One region of the Bacillus sp. XF8 genome, then DNA from elsewhere that is predicted to be linked to it. Evidence: riboswitches for the same ligand, from Rfam matches in the RefSeq annotation. Region 1 holds a riboswitch; the other holds the start of a gene.
What was found. Region 1 has a riboswitch for lysine ahead of J4P91_RS12485 (amino acid permease). Riboswitches for the same ligand answer to the same signal wherever they lie in the genome.
Positions count from the first base shown of each region.

Region 1 (10,266 bases):
TATTACTTGTAATGGGAACTTCGCTAAAAGTGCAGCCGGTTGCATCGTTCCCGCAAATTGCAAAAAAAGAAGTAGGGGCAACGACTATTTTAGTGAATGAAGAGTTAACAGGTCAAGAGTATAATTTTGATTATGTCTTCCAGCAGAAGATTGGACAGTTTGTAGATCAATTTTAAGGATAGAATAAATAATGCATTCAAAAAAGAGTCCTAAAAGGTAATGAAGCACACCTTTTAGGGCTCTTTTCAGTTTATATATTCTGAGCTTTCATTATAAAACGATGTTGTTTCACATCGAAATACCCTTTTTGTAGGATAAGTTGATGTATCTTGTATAGTTCATTTACATATGTTTCAGTTTGAAAATTAGGTACTTGCCAAGGAATGGCTTTTAAATAATAGACGAAAGCACCGATATCATAAAATCTTTGAACGGGAAACTCTTCTTTATATTTTAAAACTTTAAAACCATGTTGCTCAAGTTCGTTTAGAGCCGCCTCTAACTTCCAATTTGTAAATTCAGGATTGAGTGGTACTCCGAGTGTCTCATTGATTTCCGCACAATCTAAGCCACCTACTTGTTGCGTAAGAAAGATGCCATTTGGAGAAAGGATCCTTTTTACTTCGGAAGCAGAGTAGGATTCATGTTGATTTAAAATCAAATCGAATTGTCTGTTATCAAACGGTAAGGCGTTGTCATCCGTTACTTCTACAACTGTTACACCTAAAGGTTCTAACTTCTTTTTTGCTATTGGGATATTGGGTGTATAACCTTCAGTCGCATAAATAGTGGAAGGGAAAGGTCTTAACAGGGACAAAAATTCACCGCCGCCTGTTCCCATATCAAGTACGGAAGTAGTATTTTGAATAAGGGAAAAAGCCATGCTACCGTAAGACCAAGAAAGCAACTGACTTTTCATACGATCAGTTTCTGTAATAAAGGAAAAATCCCATCCGCTAAAGCTCTTGTTTGCATTTTCTAAAAGTGCTAAAAATAATTTGTCATTTTTCATGTTAGATCCTCCTGTTTATTATATGAATAGTGAATAAACAGTGGAGGAGGCCCTCTAATTACAATATACGGTTGTTACGTTTCGTGTTCTAGGATTTTCATATGGAATCACTCCTGGCAAAAAAGTATGTTGTTTTACCTTCTAGGTTTGTGAGTATAATACCTTCTAAAAGTAAAAATAAAATCGATGTAGCTATGGTATTGAACTACCCCATACCCATCAAGCATACAAAAGCAAATACCCCAAAACGAGAAAATTGACATCTCCAGATGAAAATGTACAAAATTTTTGTTTTGGGGACACTTCAAGCTACACCAAAAACAAATTACTAAAACTGCAACAACGTTTTTAGACAAAATAATCTTTAGCGCAAAGAATTCACGGTTTTTATCATAAATAATGTTTTATGATAATAAAGTTGTTTAAAAAAATGCCAGTCATGCTAATTAGCAGTACTTTTTGTAACCGCCAAGTTGAATTGGTTCTTACGCACTTTTGGTGAAGAGCTTTATAAAAGTATATTTTTATGATTTTTTGCCATTAAAGTCACAACTTAATTTCAAGTTGTCCAACTGTGTGTTGTTTCAATATATACTATGAGAAGCACAATCTAAACTTGGGTTTTTGTTTTTGATTGAAATTATAACAAATAGAGGACAGAGAAGTAACTGTCAAAAAATTTTAGCCATATGTTTTAGGATTTCATTTGGCTTAATGGGAAATTCTATTGTTAGCAAAGCTTTTACCTGGATTTTTAGTTTTAGAAAGGAGAGAAGTAGATGGAGTCATTATGGCTAGAGTATGCTTGGACATTATTAATTCTAATCGGATTAGAAGGATTGTTATCGGCTGACAACGCCCTTGTACTAGCAGTTATAGCCAAGCATTTACCCGAAGAGCAGAAAAAAAGAGCTATAAATTACGGAATCATTATGGCCTTCGCTTTCCGATTTGCTGCCCTTTTTGCCATTTCATTTATTGCAAATGTCTGGCAGATACAGGCAATAGGAGCAGCTTATCTTCTTTACCTAGGATTAAAGCATGTCATTCAGGCACGATTCGGAAAAGACAATAAGAATATTCATAAGGACGATGAAAAGGAATCGGCGGGCAAAGGCTACTGGTCCACAGTAGGAAAGATTGCAGTAGCTGACCTTGCTTTTGCAATTGATTCGATACTAGCTGCAGTTGCTCTTGCTCTGGGTCTTCCAGATTCACCGCTAGACGATTTCGGTGGTATGGATGGAGGTCAGTTCATTGTTGTTCTTCTTGGAGGTATTGCCGGACTTGTCTTAATTAAATTTGCAGCAATCTGGTTTGTGCAACTTCTTGAAAAACGTCCAGCATTGGAAACAACAGCATATGCAATTGTTGCATGGGTCGGTGTCAAACTTGCTGTAATTACACTTGCCCATGAGGATATTGGTGTCTTAGATCATCATTTTCCACACAGTACATCTTGGACTTTGATCTTCTATGGAGTATTAGTCGGTATTGCCCTAATTGGTTGGTTTGCACCGAGAGATAAGTCATTTCAGAAAAATTCTACAAGGGAATAATGAAGAATCCCCCACGCTTCGGTTAAGAAATAGGGGGGACTATTCATTTTTTATCGATAAGCCATATACAAGTGTCTCACTAGGGATCGTAATACTAAAACCGGTTGTTTTATAATCGAGTTTTAACGTATCTCCTGTATAGTCTTTTGTAAAATCATCCATTTGAATGATAAGCTGCTCATCTTCATAAACAACTTCGTTCGAATTATACTCATCGAAAATTAAATCAATATCAACAAATATACTACAAGAGTTTGTCATTGTTCCTCTAATACGTATGATGTTTTTGTTATTTGCGTTGAATTTATGTAGTACTGCTTTTGCCTTATCAGTTACGCGAATGTTCATGGAATCCCAACCTTTGTTTATAGTTCTTATTCTATTATTGCAAAAACATGAGAAATAGGGAAGGAAAGGGATTCAATGAATGATAAGTGTATAGGAATCACGGTTTGAAAAGTAAGGATGGTACTGTAAATGTTTGTGTTAAGCATAACTCGTCATTACTCACTTTCTCAACTTCTTCATACTGAATTTCATTCTTTTGGTAGAATTTTTTCCAGAAATTCACCGCTGCTTTATTGCTTTTTAATTGCATTACATAATAGGTTCCTTCGTGCTGCTTTAACAGTTCTAGAATTGCTAGCTCTGCTATCTTTTTTCCACGGTACGCTTTTAATATGAAAAGATCGTTAATGCAGCAGTCTGTTCCTGATACGGTGAATGGTGGTTTCGCGAATAGAAGAAATCCGACATATTTTTCTTCAAATGTAATGAAGTAAGGAGAAAGCTCATCACGGTTAAAAATAAGTTCAAAAGCATCAAATTCAAAAAATCCATTCTCATTCGGATGAAGGGTAGAGGAGAATTCGGATAAATCATGTAAGTATAACGAATAAAAATTTCTTAATATCTCTCTTTGCTCTGTAGAAACAGCTTCAAGGGTAATATTCATTTTAATCCCGCCTTTTGTAAAAATAACTCCTTTGAAATCTGAAAGTACAGCATACCTTCATACTCGTGGAGAGATTTCTCTAAGTTTTGTACAGTTTCTTTGAATTGAAATCCAAGTTTTTCTAATACATGAATAGATTTTTTGTTTTCTGGAAAGACGGAGGCCATAATCGTTTCGATTCCAATGATTGAAAAAGCATATTGTAAAAGAGCTGATGTTGCTTCGGTTGCATACCCTTTTCCCCATGTATCATGAGAAAGTGCGTAATATAGTTCAGTTGAAGCTGGTTCGAAATCAGAGGGACCTAATCCGCAGTAACCTATGAATTTTTGAGAAATGTTTTCTATAATAGAAAGATTGAATTTAGCGATATGGTTTATAGAATTCTTTTTATTCATGTCTATGCTCCAGCTGATGATATCTTCAATTTCCTTGTACGAATAAATAGGTTCTGGGATATAGAGGTGTACTTCAGGTTGTTTTTGCAATTCATATAAGGCTGGTGCATCAGTAATTTGATAAGGGCGTATATGTAATCTTTCTGTTTCAAGTTTTGCATTTATAAACATGCGGCACCTTCTTTATATAAAAAATTCACACATAATACACTGTTCGACAAAAAGTAAATATATCCTTTCAATAGAGACATTCATTTAGATGAAGTGAATCTTTGAGTAAGGGGGGATTAAGATAAAAAAATAACAGCAAACATTATAATGTTTGCTGTTATTTATCAATTATAGTTCACATTTATCAAGAGGAATTACTTTTGTTTTCTTTGTAAATTTATATCCTAACCACATCGCAAGGAAGAGAGGTAAGCCGATATAAGAAACAAGTACACCATTCCAATCGATAGACTCGCCCATAAATGCTCCGTAATTTTGTCCTAAAATGACAATGACACAAAGTGCAAATGCGAAGATTGGACCAAATGGGAACCATTTTGCTTTATACGGTAAATCATTTAAGTCTTTTCCTTGTGCGATATATGCTTTACGGAATCGGTAATGGCTGATTGCGATACCTACCCATGCGATAAAACCGGACATTCCAGATGCATTTAATAGCCAAACATATACAACACCGTCTCCAAATAAGGAAGCTAGGAAAGCGACGCAGCCAACTACTGAAGTTGCGATTAACGCGTTAACAGGTACGCCGCGGCTATTTAATTTACCTAGAAATTTCGGTGCTTTTCCTTGTCGTGCTAAATCCCAAAGCATACGAGTTGATGCGTACATGCCTGAGTTACCAGCAGATAAAACTGCAGTTAAAATAACAGCATTCATAACAGAAGCAGCAAATGCAACTCCAGCTTTCTCAAATACAAGTGTAAATGGACTTACTGTTACATCACTAGCTGCAAGACTTTCAGTTGTATACGGAATTAATAGACCGATAACAAGAATTGCAAAGATATAAAATAATAGGATGCGCCAAAAGATTGAACGAATTGCTTTTGGAATGCTGCGCTCTGGATCGGCAGTTTCACCAGCAGCTACACCTAATAATTCAGTTCCTTGGAATGAGAAACCAGCCGCCATAAATACGCCGATGATTGCCATGATGCCACCGTTAAATGGTGCATCTGCAACTGTGAAGTTTTTAAAACCTACTGGTTCACCACCCATGATGCCGAAAATCATCATAAATCCAACAATTAAAAAGATAATAACAGTTGCTACTTTAATAAGGGCAAACCAATATTCTGCCTCACCAAATCCTTTAACAGATAAGTAATTTAAAAGAAACATAATGACTAAACAAAGGCCACTCCAAATAAGGGAAGGCGTATTTGGGAACCAAAACTTCATAATTAATGTAACTGCAGCAAGTTCAGCTGCGATTGTAATTGCCCAGTTATACCAATAATTCCAGCCGAGTGCAAATCCAAGAGATGGATCAACAAATTTTGTTGCATATGTGCTAAATGAGCCAGCAACAGGCATATATGCGGCTAATTCAGCTAAGCTTGTCATTAAAAAGTAAACCATAATTCCGATTGCCGCATAAGCTAAGAGAGCTCCACCGGGCCCTGCTGTGTGAATGACACCACCACTGGCAAGAAAGAGCCCGGTACCAATTGTACCGCCGAGAGAAATCATTGTAAGGTGGCGAGATTTTAATCCGCGTCTTAGTTCACCTTGTCCTTGTGTAGATTGAGTTTTAGAGGTAGCTTGATTCGTTGCGCTATTCATGTTCAACACTCCTTTTCTTGTAAGATAGGAAGGAACGGGGGAGAAAAATACAAAAAACCGCCAAAGGAATTTGGCGGAACGTTTCACAAATAACCACCCCATCATACCCTTCCGTTAAGATAGCACCCCACGTTTACACGGTATTTTGTAAACGTGACAGTTCTGTTCCTATTCGGAGACAGACCCAGCTCGTACTTCCAGAGAAGAAATACGAACTTCGGCAGCATTTCCTTTCGAACGGAGTCATTGACATCCTCTGTGTCTAAGCCGTTCTACTAATAAAAGCCGCAACCTCTACCTCATCGGATTGATGAGGATTTATTCATTGCTGTGATTTTTAATATATGGCAATTGTAATTAGTTTCTGAAAATATTGCAAGGAATTTTTGTAGGAAAATATCAAAAAAAATCGGTTATTGTATAGGAAACGTTTTCAAAATTCCACCCGAACCTACTTGATATGTAAAAAATGAAGAAAAAATTGTTATACAAATGTTTCGCAAAAAGATATGGAAAATCCTTTAAAGTTAAAAGAAAATTCAGAAAAATAAAATTCGACATTGACTATAAACAAAATAAAGAGTGCCTAAGAGTGTAAAAAAGGTAAGCAAACTTATCGTTTGCTTACCTTAGTATTTTACATCACCTTATTTAAGGCAAAACTCGCTTTTGTCCAGTCGTATATCCAACGTTTTGCTTTGTAAGTTGGGAATGATTTCGAACTGAGATGAAAAGTGCAATGATAACGATAAGACCTACAACAATATAGGAAAGGGTAATAATGGTTGGATCCACTTTAAATGATGTAAGTAGCGTCCGAATATTTGTAAAAATTATCAGTCCACCAACAAGTACACCCAGTAAGTGTGAAGGTACAATTCGTACTAACCATGCAGCAATTGGAGCTGCTAGAATGCCACCGAGCATAAGGGCAAATACCCAAACCCAGCTAACTTGTTCCCATCCTAATGAAATGAAAAATCCGATAGTTGCTGCTAAAGATACTGGGAATTCACTCGTATCAACGGAACCAATGACTTTTCGTGCTTCATTTCCACGCGCGAGAAGTACCGGTGTAGTGATAGGTCCCCAGCCACCTCCGCCAGTTGAATCAACAAATCCAGCGAACAACCCTAATGGGATAAGCTGCTTTCCAGACATACGTTTATTTGATTTGGCAATTTGTTTTTGAATAATAAATCGTAATAAAATATAGACACCTAATGTAAATAAAAAGAGTGAAATGTATGGTTTAATTAAATCGCCAGGCAAGTTACTTAAAAAGCATGCACCGACAAAGGCACCGATTGCACCAGGTAATGTCAGTCTTGATACGGTATACTTATCAACGTTTCCAAATCGAATATGTGACACGCCAGAAGCTGCGGTTGTAACAACTTCAGCTAAATGAACGGATGCGGAAGCGACAGCAGGTGCAATTCCAAACATTAATAATAATGAGGAAGACGTTACTCCGTACGCCATCCCAAGTGCCCCGTCAATGAGTTGAGCAAAAAAACCAATAATAGCAAAGACAATTAATTTCTGCATGTATAATCCCCCTGTAATAATAAATAAAAAAGGCTCTTTTCCCTAATGAGAAAAGAGCCTTTGGTTTTTCCAATCAGCTTTAATGTTAATTTTTTATTATTATAATGCATATTAATCTTATAAAGCAACTAGGTTTTAAAAGTTTTTTAATTGAATGAAATAACAGAACAATTATATAATAATAAGATGTAATGAAGAGGAGGGGGAAAACCATGTTAGCATTTGATCATCTCGTTCATGCTGTTAGATGTACACCACAAGAAGTTGAAAAACAAATGAGGGAACTTGGGTTTCATACTGTACAGGGCGGGGAACATACGAACTGGGGAACATGGAATAGTTTATGTTATTTTGACTTATCGTATATTGAATTTTTAGCAGTGCAACATGAGGATAAAGCAAAACAAGCGGATAATCCACTAGTCCGGGAAACGGTAGAGAAATTACAAGATGGAGAAGGCATGCTTCAAATTGCTCTTCGTACAGATTATATTGAAGAACTAGCTGTAAAACTCGTAGAAAAAGGATTACAAGTCAAAGGCCCATTTGAAGGAAAACGAATGAGAAATGACGGCCATCTTATAAAATGGAAAATGTTATTTGTGGAACAGGAAGAGAGTAGTCCGAAACTCCCTTTTTTTATACAGTGGGAAGAATCTGATGAGAGTAGAAGGTTAGATTTACAAGAGGTAGGCGTTATTGCCCCGCATAGCAACGAGGTAAAAGAAATTCAGACCATATACTATGCTGTGAAAAATGTACGTGAAACAGTAGAAAGATGGAAAGAGATACTCGAAGTACAAGTGACTTTACCTGAAAATCATAAAGAATGGAATGCGCTTTGTCAAAGTGTATTGCTTGAAAATATTAATGTGCAGTTTTGTGAACCTATTGGTGAAGGGCTGGTACAAAATCATTTAATAAACTATGGAGAACTTCCTTTTGCGGTTGAATTTCAAGGAGGGAATAAACAGAAGAATAGACAAGAAATTTTAGGAAGCCTGTACATATATTAATTGGGGTGATCTAGATGAAAGAGCTGTTAAGGGAGTTAGAACAACAATTGGATTGGCCTCCTATAGTAAAATGTACTCTTATTCCAAAAGGTTTTTCGTTTGATCAAAAGTATAAAATTGAATTAGAAAATGATGAACGTTATTTTATTAAAGTGTGTGATATTGCAACTCGTGAACGTAAACATGAAGAATATGAATATATGTGTCATTTCGAATCATTAAGTATACCAATGCCAAAACTACTTGATTTCGTAAATCTTGGTAAATTGAATCAATGTGTACAAGTGTTTGAATGGATTAGCGGAGAAAACGGTGAAGACATACTTGGCAAGTTGACTGAGAAAGAGCAATATACGGCTGGAAAAAGGGCAGGAGAAGTATTAAAGACCATTCATACAATGAAAAAAGATGATGTAGAAGAACCTTGGGAAGTGTATAGATGGAATAAATACGAGAGATACTTGCAAGCACTAGCAGAATATAAAGTGGATTTTATTGATTTGAACGCTGTTTTAGCTTTTGTGGAAAATCATAAGAGTTTACTACATAATCGTCCGACTGTCTTTTTGCATGATGATTTTCACCCAGCAAATATTATGATTCATCAAAATAAGTTTTGTTCAGTAATCGATTTTGCGAGATTTGATTTTGGGGATCCTATTCATGATTTTTATAAAATGGCTTTATTTACAACTGATATAAGTATACCGTTTGCAGTTGGACAAGTTCATGGGTATTGTGAAGGGAAGCCATCACTTCATTTTTGGAAATTATATGCATTGTATGCAGCGATGATTTTTCCAGCGGATATTGTGTGGGCAAATCGAGTCACACCTAATTTGCTAGATGGAATGAAAATGAGGTTAAGAAGGATTTTAGAAGAACATAATAGTTTTACATCCTATATCCCAAGTTGGTATAAATCTTTTAATGAAGATATAATAAATATAGAATAATTGGAGGTGCTCATATGGATAAAATAGCAGTTATTTCAGATATTCATGGTAATATTCCTGCGCTAGAGGCAGTTCTTGAAGATATTAAATTAAGAGGAATAGAACGGATTTTTTGCTTAGGTGATTTAGTAGGAAAAGGACCACAGTCTAGTGACGTAATTGAGAGAGTGCGGGAAGAATGTGAGCAGGTTGTCATGGGGAATTGGGATGATTTTATAACAAAACCTACTGAATTCGAGACATTACAGTGGCATCAAAGACAGCTCTCAGAAGAACATGCGGACTATTTAAGAGGGTTACCGTTTTCAATTGATTTTATCATGAGCGGGAAATTCATTAGAATGTTTCATGCTTCGCCTAGAAGTCTATATGAAAGAGTTCAACCGTATGCTTCAAGAGAAGAGCGCATAAGCATGTTTGAAAATAGTAATCTGACAGAAAATATGGAAGGTGAAAGAACACCGGATGTTGTCTGTTATGGAGATGTTCATCAAGCTTATGTCCAAAATTTTAGAGGAAAAACATTATGTAACGCAGGGAGCGTAGGAAATCCGCTCGAGATTACACAAGCTTCTTATTTAATTTTTGAAGGGCTATATAATCAAAAAGAAACAGCTAGTTTCTCGATTCAACTTGTTCGGGTTCCGTATGACATTGAACTGGCGATAAAGTTAGCGAAAGAAGCAGAAATGCCAGAGCTTGATGCTTATATCCAAGAGCTGACTACAGCTAAGTATCGTGGATTAAAAAAATAGACTGATGTATTTAGGATAGTGTGAAAAGCGCTACTAAGATAATGAATAATTTACAAGAGAGGTGAGTTTCTTTGTGGGAAGAAACAAATGCAGAAATTCTTGAAGTTATATTTTCAAGGTATGTTTTCGGCAATGAATTCACACAAGGAAATTATAGGAGAAGAGTAAAATTAACAATTCAATTTACCTTAAAAAACGGAGAAAAAGTGATTGCTACAAGGAAAGTAGGGACATTTGTAAAAAATAGATGGATGTTTGAAA
Region 1 is NZ_JAGDQK010000019.1:50,460-60,725, forward strand. Features, by position in the region: gene J4P91_RS12455 (NAD-dependent protein deacylase) at 1-176, shown strand, start outside; gene J4P91_RS12460 (class I SAM-dependent methyltransferase) at 251-1,012, opposite strand; gene J4P91_RS12465 (TerC family protein) at 1,792-2,571, shown strand; gene J4P91_RS12470 (iron-sulfur cluster biosynthesis family protein) at 2,611-2,919, opposite strand; gene J4P91_RS12475 (GNAT family N-acetyltransferase) at 3,017-3,526, opposite strand; gene J4P91_RS12480 (GNAT family N-acetyltransferase) at 3,523-4,095, opposite strand; gene J4P91_RS12485 (amino acid permease) at 4,264-5,727, opposite strand; lysine riboswitch at 5,840-6,032, opposite strand; gene J4P91_RS12490 (sulfite exporter TauE/SafE family protein) at 6,379-7,278, opposite strand; gene J4P91_RS12495 (VOC family protein) at 7,491-8,294, shown strand; gene J4P91_RS12500 (aminoglycoside phosphotransferase family protein) at 8,309-9,250, shown strand; gene J4P91_RS12505 (metallophosphoesterase family protein) at 9,265-10,005, shown strand; gene J4P91_RS12510 (hypothetical protein) at 10,077-10,266, shown strand, end outside.

Region 2 (10,266 bases), on a different contig from region 1:
TAAGTGGGCTTACATAACGGAATAAAGAAAAAGGCGATCCTAATAAAGGATCGCCTTTTTCAATTTAAACGACAAAACGCTTATACTTCTCAAAATCGCTCGTCTTACATTCAAGTGAAATCTTCGTACCTTCATTTTCATAACTCGTTGATACAACATATGCATGATCATTGAAATAAGAAACAATTTGCCCTTGATCATACGGTATTAACATTTCACATTTTGTATACTCTTTGTAAATATGTGAACGAATCATTTCTACAAGTTCTGTAATCCCGATTTGTTGTTTTGCAGATAGATAAACTCGATCCTCCTGGGTTTTCGGGATTTCAACATCCATCATATCTGATTTATTATAAGCATAAATCGTCGGGATATTTTCAACCCCAATTTGTTTTAGTGTTTGGTTTGTAATCTCAATTAATTGTTCATAATTTGGGTTTGCATAATCGACCACATGAATCAATAAATCTGCCTCCGCTACTTCTTCTAATGTAGAACGGAATGCTTTCACAAGATGGTGCGGTAACTTGCTTACAAAACCAACTGTATCTGTTAATAAAAACGATTTATTATCTGGAAGTTCAATATTTCGCACTGATGTTTCCAGCGTCGCAAACAACATATCTTTTTCAAATACTTGTTTCTCTACGGAACCGTTAAAAATCTCAAGCATCGTATTCATAATCGTTGATTTACCCGCATTTGTATATCCTACTAATGAAACAACAGGAATTTCATTTTTCTTACGCTGTTTACGCTGCGTTTGACGCTGCGCAACAAGTGCTTCTAACTCTTTATTTAATACTGCAATCTGCTCTTCAATCTTACGACGGTCGAGTTCTAATTTTTTCTCACCGACACCTTTGTTTTTCGTACCAACACCGCCGCTTTGTCTTCCTAAAGATTCACGAAGACCAATTAAACGTGGCATCATATATTGCAGATGTGCTACTTCAACTTGCAACTGTGCTTCTTTCGTCTTAGCACGCTGCGCGAAAATATCTAAAATTAAAATGGTACGATCAATTACTTTACAATCTAAGTCAGCTTCTAAATTTCGAATTTGTGAAGGTGATAACTCATCATTAAAAATAACCATATTCGCATCTACTTCCTTCACAAAAGCGGAAACTTCTTCAATTTTTCCTTTCCCAATATAATGTGATGGATTAACGCGGTGTAAATTTTGCGTAACTTGCCCTACAACTTCCACATCACAAGCTTCCGCAAGGTTTGTTAACTCCTCCATCGAATATTCAAAATCACTTTCATTATTTAAATTCACTCCGACTAATATCGCTTTTTGTACTAGTTCTTCCATATATTAATTCCTCCATTTCGATTACGTAAAATAAAAAGCACAGGTCACTGCCTGTGCTTTTTGTAAACGGATGAGAGTACGACAAATAAACAAAAGAGAGCATCACTTTCCAATTGTTACATGGTCAATAAATCCCAAATGATATACGTATCCAAAGGAACATACACATATATCACATCATTCTATTTATAAAGGCAAAACAAAAAGAGGGCTATTCGTCCCTCCCTCTTTTCACATATCTGTTCAATAAAGGGTTCCTTTAAAATAGGCAGACCAATCCCGTTCACTCTGTACACAGACAGAGCCTTTGAGCGCTATTCAATTATCGGCACAAAGTATTGAGACGTAATCTGATTAAGATCAAAGGAGACCCCTCCGTTCATTAAAAGTTATCTACAGTTTAGCATATGTATGGTTGTTGTACAATGGGAATATGTTTTGTATTGGAATTTTTTGTTTTCGCATCACATTATAGATATGACTACATGTAAGCCTTTTTAATAAAGTGAAACTTTAATCATTGGGATCTTCTTGCCTGTAAAAGATAAATCAGCAAAACTTTCTGGACTTCTATTTTATTTCATGTTCTTCACCTTTTCTAGACCATATCACAACAGGAATGAGCAATAAGGCTAACGCTCCTCCAGCTAATGATAATGCTGCATAACTTGAATTCGCTACCACCATGCCGGACATCGCTCCCCCAGAAGCTCCTGCTAACGCAATTAAAACATCTACTTTTCCTTGTGTCTTTGCACGCGTTAAAGGTTCTGTTGCATCAACAATTTGGGCAGTACCACTTATTAATCCAAGGTTCCATCCTAAGCCAAGTAAAGAAAGAGCAATGACTAAGAATATTAAAGAATCGCTCGGTGCTATAGCAGCTAACACACCCGCGCTAAGTAATATAACCCCAGAAGCAATACTCATTGCCATTCGGCCAACCTTATCGACTAGGATTCCTGTAATAAGTGATGGAAGGTACATTGCTCCTACATGAAATCCAATAACAAGGCCGACTTCATTTAATCCATGACCATGGTGTTCCATATGTACGGGAGTCATCGTCATAATTGCGACCATAACAATTTGAGTAAGTATCATAACAATTGCCCCAACTGTAACTCCTCTTGTATTTTTTGTTGATTTCTTAGTTATCGAATGCCCTTTATTTGTCTGTTCCTGTTTATATGTTTCTATCATATTCGCTATCATTAATGGATCTGGACGAAGCATAACGAAAAGTACGAGACCCGCTAACAAAAACGCAGCTGCTGATAATAGGAACGGACCAGCAAGTTTAGGAATACCAATAGAGAGAGCAAAGTTCCCCATTACACCCACTAAGTTTGGTCCCGCTACTGCTCCAAAAGTCGTCATAACCATCGTAGTACTAATAGCAGTTGCCCGTTGCTTCTTATTCGCTAAATCCGTACCGGCATAACGAGCTTGTAAATTTGTAGCCGTACCTGCACCATATATGAGTAAGGAAGCAAGTAAGAGGATGATACTATTCGTTAAAGCTGCAAGTACAACCCCAATAGCACCAAGCCCCCCTACCATAAATCCTGTAGCAAGCCCGACCCGGCGCCCATACCGCTGTGAAAGCCTTCCTACTATTAAAGCCGCTCCTGCAGACCCCATTGTAAACATAGCCGTTGGCAATCCTGCGAATGCATCTGTCCCAAGCATTTGCTGTGCAAGTAGCGCACCTACCGTAATTCCAGCTGCTAACCCCGCACCACCAAACATTTGTGAAATACTTACGATTACTAACGTTCGTTTATATAGCTTTTGTTGTTCTTCTGCTGTATACATATGACTCCTTATTGAACCATCAACTTTATCAAGCATTTTCTCACCATCCTTATCAAAATCCCCTTTTTTAAATGTACTATGGTTAACGTTTCATATTCAATAGCATTTTCATCTGTTCTTTTAGTCCTAAAAGAGAAAAACAAAAAAAACGCCCTAAATACTTTGATTTAGGACAGTTTTTTCTTAGGAACAAATATTTTCAATTTATAAAACTAGTTTTCCCCTTGAAAAATAGGTTTTGTAATGAATGTAGCAACAGGACGTATTTTAAATACAACATACTGTGTAAATAATGCTATTAATACCCCATGTACAATTCCTGCAATTACATCAAGTGGATAATGTACTCCTACCCATATTCTCGAAAAAGCAACACCAAGCGCTAAGAAAAACCAAGTATATTTAAAACGATATGCAGATAGCAATAGTGTAGCTGCAATTACAACAGCTGATGTTGCATGATCACTCGGAAAAGAAGAATTAGCAGCATGCTCTACGAGTTGTGTGATGTTATGTGAGATAAAAGGACGGTCTCTATAAATAAACATCTCAATAATTCTATTTATGGAGTACGCTAAAGTAAACGCAACCATTGATTGAAAAGCCATTACACGAAAATTAGGTTTATTCTTTATCCATAACAGGGCGAGTAATAATATGAAAGCATATTGTACATATTCTGCAAATAGTATCATTACATTATCTATTAATGGATATTGCTGTACCTTATTATTTATAAAATTGAACCATTCATAATCTAAATCTTTAAAATTCATTACATAATCTCCTTTGATACTTTAGTCCACGCTACATTTTAACAAAATATACTTTAGTTATGTTTTTCTATTGGTTTTTTATCCATAAGTGATAATCTATTCAATTTTAAAAGGATTACTAACAATGTACTATCTTATTTTGTGACATTAACATTACATTTTTGTAAGGTTCTTTTTTCATTTTGATCGTTCTACTTATCTATAGTTTTATATAAAAAATTCAATGTTAACAAATACACTAAGATTCACATTTATTTTTAATAAAAAACAAAAAGAACTTGTGAAATTTTCACAAGTTCTCATTTACTATCCAAATGTGTATTTTACAATTTTTCAGCAAAATCGAAGAATAGAACTCAATATGACTTATTCTCAAGCTGTATATGTAGTATACGATGTACCAGCATACTTCTTTTAATTACTACATCTAGTTCATCATTTTGTGGCCGTACTCCATATTACTAAATAAAAATGAAAAAAGATGCCATTGGCATCTTTTTTCATAACATGTATCTACTATTATTTTTTATCTCTAGCCAAATTACTTTTATTTTTTCCATATAACATATAAATAACTAGTCCAAGAATCATCCAAATCATAAAGCGAATCCAGGTAATTTCAGGAAGGCTGATAATAAGATAAAATGAAAAACCAATCCCAATTAAAGGAATCAAAGGAACTAAAGGTGTCTTAAATTTTCTTTCTAAATCCGGTCGTTTTTTTCGTAACACAATGATAGATGAACAAATTAAAATAAACGCTGATAATGTACCAATATTAACCAATTCCGCCACTTCATTAATAGGAGTAACACCTGAAATAATTGCAGTAATAACTCCAATTATTAAAGTTGGACGATGTGGTGTCTTATATTTTGGATGTACTTTTGTAAACCACCTTGGTAACAAACCATCTCTACTCATAGCAAACCATATTCTTGAACCAGCAAGCATAAAGGAGAATAAAACAGATAAAATACCAGTAATAGCTGCAGCAGAAATGAATAAAGTAATCCACTTTAATCCAGCATCACTAAAAATTTTAGCTACCGGTGCGGCATTATTCAATGTATGGTATGGTGCCATACCTGTAATTACTAAAGACATCCCAATATATAGACATAACGCAATAACTAAAGAAATTACTACAGCTCTTGGTAAATCACGTTGTGGATTTTTTGCTTCTTCTGCCGCTGTAGTTAATGTATCGTAACCAAATACAGCAAAAAATACAAGAGCTGCACCACTCATTACACCATTGAAGCCAAAAGGCATAAAAGGATGCCAATTAGCAGAATCAATATAGAAAATTCCTACAGCAATTACTACTAAAATAATACTTAACTTAATGATAACCATAAGGGTATTAAATTTAGATCCCCACTCCATACCTAATGTTAACAAACCGGCAATAGCAAGACTTATTATCATTGCAATTAAATCTACTCTATGACCAGCACCTGTACCTGGAGCGCCTTGAGCCCAAACAGGAATATGAATTCCAATTTGTTGCAGCAATTCTTGCATATAACCAGACCACCCGATGGCAACTACTCCAACTACTAAAATATATTCGAGTAAAAGATCCCATCCAATTAGCCAAGCTACACCTTCCCCCAGTACAGCATAGCTGTAGGTATAAGCACTTCCAGCAACAGGAATTAATCCGGCAAATTCCGCATAACATAATGCAGCAGCTGCACTAGCTAATCCCGCAATGATAAAAGATAAAATAACTGCAGGTCCTGCGTGTTCAGAGGCCGCTACACCAGTTAATACAAAGATACCTACCCCAATAATACCTCCTAAACCAATTGCAGTAAGTTGCCACAATCCTAGAACTCGATTCAATCCACTACTTTTGCGACCTTCTTTTTGTAATTGGTCTATAGATTTCCTTCGAATGAAAGCGTTCATTCTATTTCCTCCTACGATGATTTTAATAAATATGTCGAATTTCAATTATTTTAGCACAATTATGTATTTTTATTCAATTCTTTTTATTACTAAATATGATATGAAAAATATTCCAAATTATAACATTACCAATATTCATATGTATTACTCCTTCTGTACAATGCTATAAGAATAAAAAACGCATATTTTTTCAAAAATCGCACATATTAACTAAAAACTACTATTTTCAATGAATTGGAGACCTATCTATTATGAAAAGAAAAATAATACCCTTAGTCATTGTTATATGTTTAGCACTTCCTTTGCAAACAAGTGCTTATACATTTCAAGAACTACCCGTTGCCTCAAAGTCTAAGCAATGGTATATCGAAATTGATAAATCTAGCAGCACCAATCCAAAGACTTTACAGCCAAAACAAGGCATTTTTGATACATACTACCTACTTGTAAAAAATATCGGTAAAGACGTATCTAATGTATCAGTTGAAATACGCCACAATAATCCAAAATCAAAATCCGCTTTCAAGCCATTCAACAAGTCTGATATGAGTGTGTCATACAGCCGAACGAGTTTTACAGAAATGAAATTCCCATTATATGAAGATACCAATTCATTTGAAGTTGTTATTAGCTGGGAAGAAAATCAATTTAGTTATAACGGTCACCCAGAAAAAGCAGAACAGCAATTTACACAAACATTCGTATTTCACGAACAGTAAGCTCTGCCATTTAGCAGAGCTTACTTATTTTTTTGTAAACATATATTAATCAAATTGGCGAATACTCGGAACAAGTAGCGCGATTGCTACTACTACAATGGCTGCAATGGCTAGAATAATAATTGTCACAACGCCCCCGATTATATTCGCCAACCAGCCAACGACTAAATATCCTAACGGTAATAATGCAAAAGACCCTAACATATCAAGACTTGCCACTCTTCCAAATGCCTCTTCTGGCACGAGTTCTTGCAAACTCGTTTCCCAAATTAAACCGAAAATCATGATCCCAAACCCTTCAATTGCCATTAATCCAATTAATCCGGGAGCCCAGGAAACAAACGGCATTATTAAAAGTGCCGCCCCACTAATAAGGACACCTCCATAAGCGAACAATCCTCGTCTATGCCATCTCTGTCTCCCGCCAAAAATAAGAGCTGCAACCACAGCACCTCCTCCAGAACATGCCATTCCAAGTCCATAGACGAAAGGTTCAAAGTGATGATGTACATTAAATAGCCATGGGATTAATACAACTATAATTCCTGCGTAACAAATATTAATAAATGAAAATGCTAAAATTGTAATCCATAACCATGGATGGCTTTTTAAGACAACAATACCTTCCGTAAAATCTTTTTTAAAATTCATTTTATGATCTGCTGTTTTCTGTACCTTTTTAGCTGTTACATCTTTTAAAAATAATAAACAAATAAATGACAGCAAATAAGTTAATGCATCTAAGCCAAATCCGACCCCAGCCGATGTGACCGAAACAATAAGACCACCAAGCGCCGGACCAATTAAACGGACACCTTGATTACTCATTTGTGTTAATGCGTTAGCTGCATTACGGATTTCCGGTACAAACACCCTCGCCCGCACTGCCGAATATGCAGGTTGAAATAATCCTTCCATTAGCCCATACATTGCTACTAATACATATAAAATAGTGATTGTTAAAGTTTCTTTAAAAATAAGTACCGCAAGAGTTGTCATTAATATGCATCGAACAATATCGGTAAATAACATTAATTTAACTCGATTCATACGATCAACGATTAACCCTGAAAACGGTAAAACAAGAATATTCGGCAGCATATACATAGCCATCGTCATTCCCATAACAACTGTTGAACCTGTTAACGTATATACTACTACCGGAAGAATTACCATTGTAATAGAACTTCCCAGAACGGAAAGCAGTTGACCAATCCATAAGAAAGTAAAAGGACGTGATTTTGTAACAGGTAACAATAAATTGCTTACATAACTCCCCTTATTTTCCGTTTGTATCTCTCCTTGCATATGTATCCCCTTCCTCTAAGCATCTTCCTTCTTTTTCCTTACATTATAACATTTAATTTTCTTTTTTTTCTTATAATTAAGACTTTTAATACACAAAACATCAATACATTTCAATATCAAATAACACTTATAAACGATCTATTTCTATATTTTTATTCAGATTAAATAGTTTTAATTTTCTAAATATTAACGAAGTACTTGATTTCCTAAAATATTTTAATTATTATAAAACAAATGTTACCAATAACTTCATAAACCAAACACTCTCGCCCAAAACGTGAGATAGAGGTTGCAGCGCTTATAAGTATTCTAAAGGAGACACAGAGATGTCGATGAGTTTAGAAAAAAGGAAGTGTTGCCGAAATTGATAAATTTCTCTGCATTTATCAATTGGGGCTGTTTTCGAATAGAGACAGAACTGTCATATATACAGACGTGTATGTATGAAGAGCTATCTACAAAAAAGAGATATCATTCTTTATATGATATTCCTTTTTTGGCGGTTTTTTTATTAGCTCCTTTTTCTGTTTCCCTTTTCCTGTAACAGCACCATCCTCACCTATTTGAGATGGTGTTTTTTGTTTTTCTTTGTGGTAACTACAGGAATATTGGGGATTTATACTTTTCCTCCCATATGTGTTTTACACACCTTTCCTGCTCTATTCATAAAAATGGACGAAAGAAGGAATTTATAATGGAAACAATTGTGCAAAAATTTGGTGGTACTTCTGTCGGAAGTATCCAACGCATTCAACATGTAGCAGATTTAATTATTGAAGAATATGAACGAAGTCATAGCGTTGTTACAGTTGTCTCTGCAATGGGAAAAAGTACAGATGAACTCGTTGCACTTGCTACCGCTATTACAGAAAATCCGAGTAAACGTGAAATGGATATGCTTCTAACAACTGGTGAACAAGTTACTATTTCTTTATTAACAATGGCACTGCAAGCAAAAGGATACGACGCTATTTCACTAACTGGTTGGCAAGCTGGTATTACGACAGAATCTGTGCATAGTAGCGCACGGATTACTGATATTAATACAGAACGTATTCAATCACATTTACAAAAAGGTACGATTGTAATTGTTGCTGGTTTCCAAGGATTAAGTGAGGAAAACGAAATTACAACACTTGGTCGCGGTGGTTCTGATACAACTGCTGTTGCATTGGCCGCTGCGCTTAAAGCGAAAAAATGTGATATTTACACAGACGTAACAGGTGTATACACGACTGACCCACGTGTCGTAAAAGACGCTTATAAACTCGATGAAATTTCTTATGATGAAATGTTAGAACTCGCAAACCTTGGTGCTAGTGTACTACATCCACGTGCTGTTGAATTCGCAAAAAATCATAACGTAGTTTTAGAAGTTCGTTCAAGTATGGAACAAGAAAACGGAACAATTGTAAGGGGAGAATGTAACATGGAACAACAATCAATCGTAAAAGGTATTGCATTTGAAGACAATATTACACGCGTAACAATTAAAGGATTAGAACAAGGATCACTTTCAACTGTTTTCTCTACATTGGCCGCTGCTCATATTAATGTAGATATTATTATTCAAAGCATTACAAATGAAGGCACTGTACATCTATCCTTTTCTATTCATTCTAATGACTTAAGAGAAACGCTAGAAGTATTAGAACAAAATCAAGAAGCACTTCACTATGAATCTGTAGAATATGAAAATCATCTAGCTAAAGTATCTATTGTCGGATCTGGCATGGTATCCAATCCAGGTGTTGCCGCTGACATGTTCTCTACATTAAAAGACGAAAATATTCATATTAAAATGGTAAGTACATCTGAAATTAAAGTCTCTGTTGTCATTGATCGCCTTCATTTAGTAGATGGTGTAGAAGCACTTCATCAATCGTTTATGGCCAAAATTGAACCATTAGTACAGATGAATTAAATTTATTTTCATAATAACAACAAAGAGCATAGTCTTTGTTGTTATTTTTTATCTAGCAAAATAGTATTATGTTACACTATTACATGTGAAATATTTTCCAAATATCTTTCTAACAGATTCGAAAAACATGTAAAGGTGGATCCATAATGAGAACAGAAAAAATCCTTTTAGTAGATGATGAGCAAGGCATACTAGATATGTTAGTACTTACCCTAAAGAAAGAAAGCTTCATTCATATAACAACCGCTCTAAACGGAACGGACACGTTAAATCTAGTTAAAAATTGTTCATTCGATATCATCTTACTCGATGTTATGCTACCAGATATAGACGGCTTCGAATTATGTAGACAAATACGAAACTATACAAATACTCCTATTCTATTTGTGACAGCGCGCTCTAGTGACTTAGATAAATTAACAGGTTTAGGGATTGGCGGGGACGATTACATAACAAAGCCATTTAATCCTTTAGAAGTCG
Region 2 is NZ_JAGDQK010000002.1:460,009-470,274, reverse strand. Features, by position in the region: gene J4P91_RS02910 (peptide ABC transporter substrate-binding protein) at 1-25, shown strand, start outside; gene hflX (GTPase HflX) at 65-1,324, opposite strand; gene J4P91_RS02900 (MFS transporter) at 1,895-3,178, opposite strand; gene J4P91_RS02895 (undecaprenyl-diphosphatase) at 3,355-3,918, opposite strand; gene J4P91_RS02890 (amino acid permease) at 4,438-5,835, opposite strand; gene J4P91_RS02885 (hypothetical protein) at 6,087-6,554, shown strand; gene J4P91_RS02880 (MFS transporter) at 6,600-7,862, opposite strand; lysine riboswitch at 8,138-8,324, shown strand; gene J4P91_RS02875 (aspartate kinase) at 8,557-9,786, shown strand; gene J4P91_RS02870 (response regulator transcription factor) at 9,933-10,266, shown strand, end outside.
Region 2: linked by a shared signal. The riboswitch ahead of J4P91_RS02875 (aspartate kinase) and the one ahead of J4P91_RS12485 (amino acid permease) in region 1 are both predicted to bind lysine.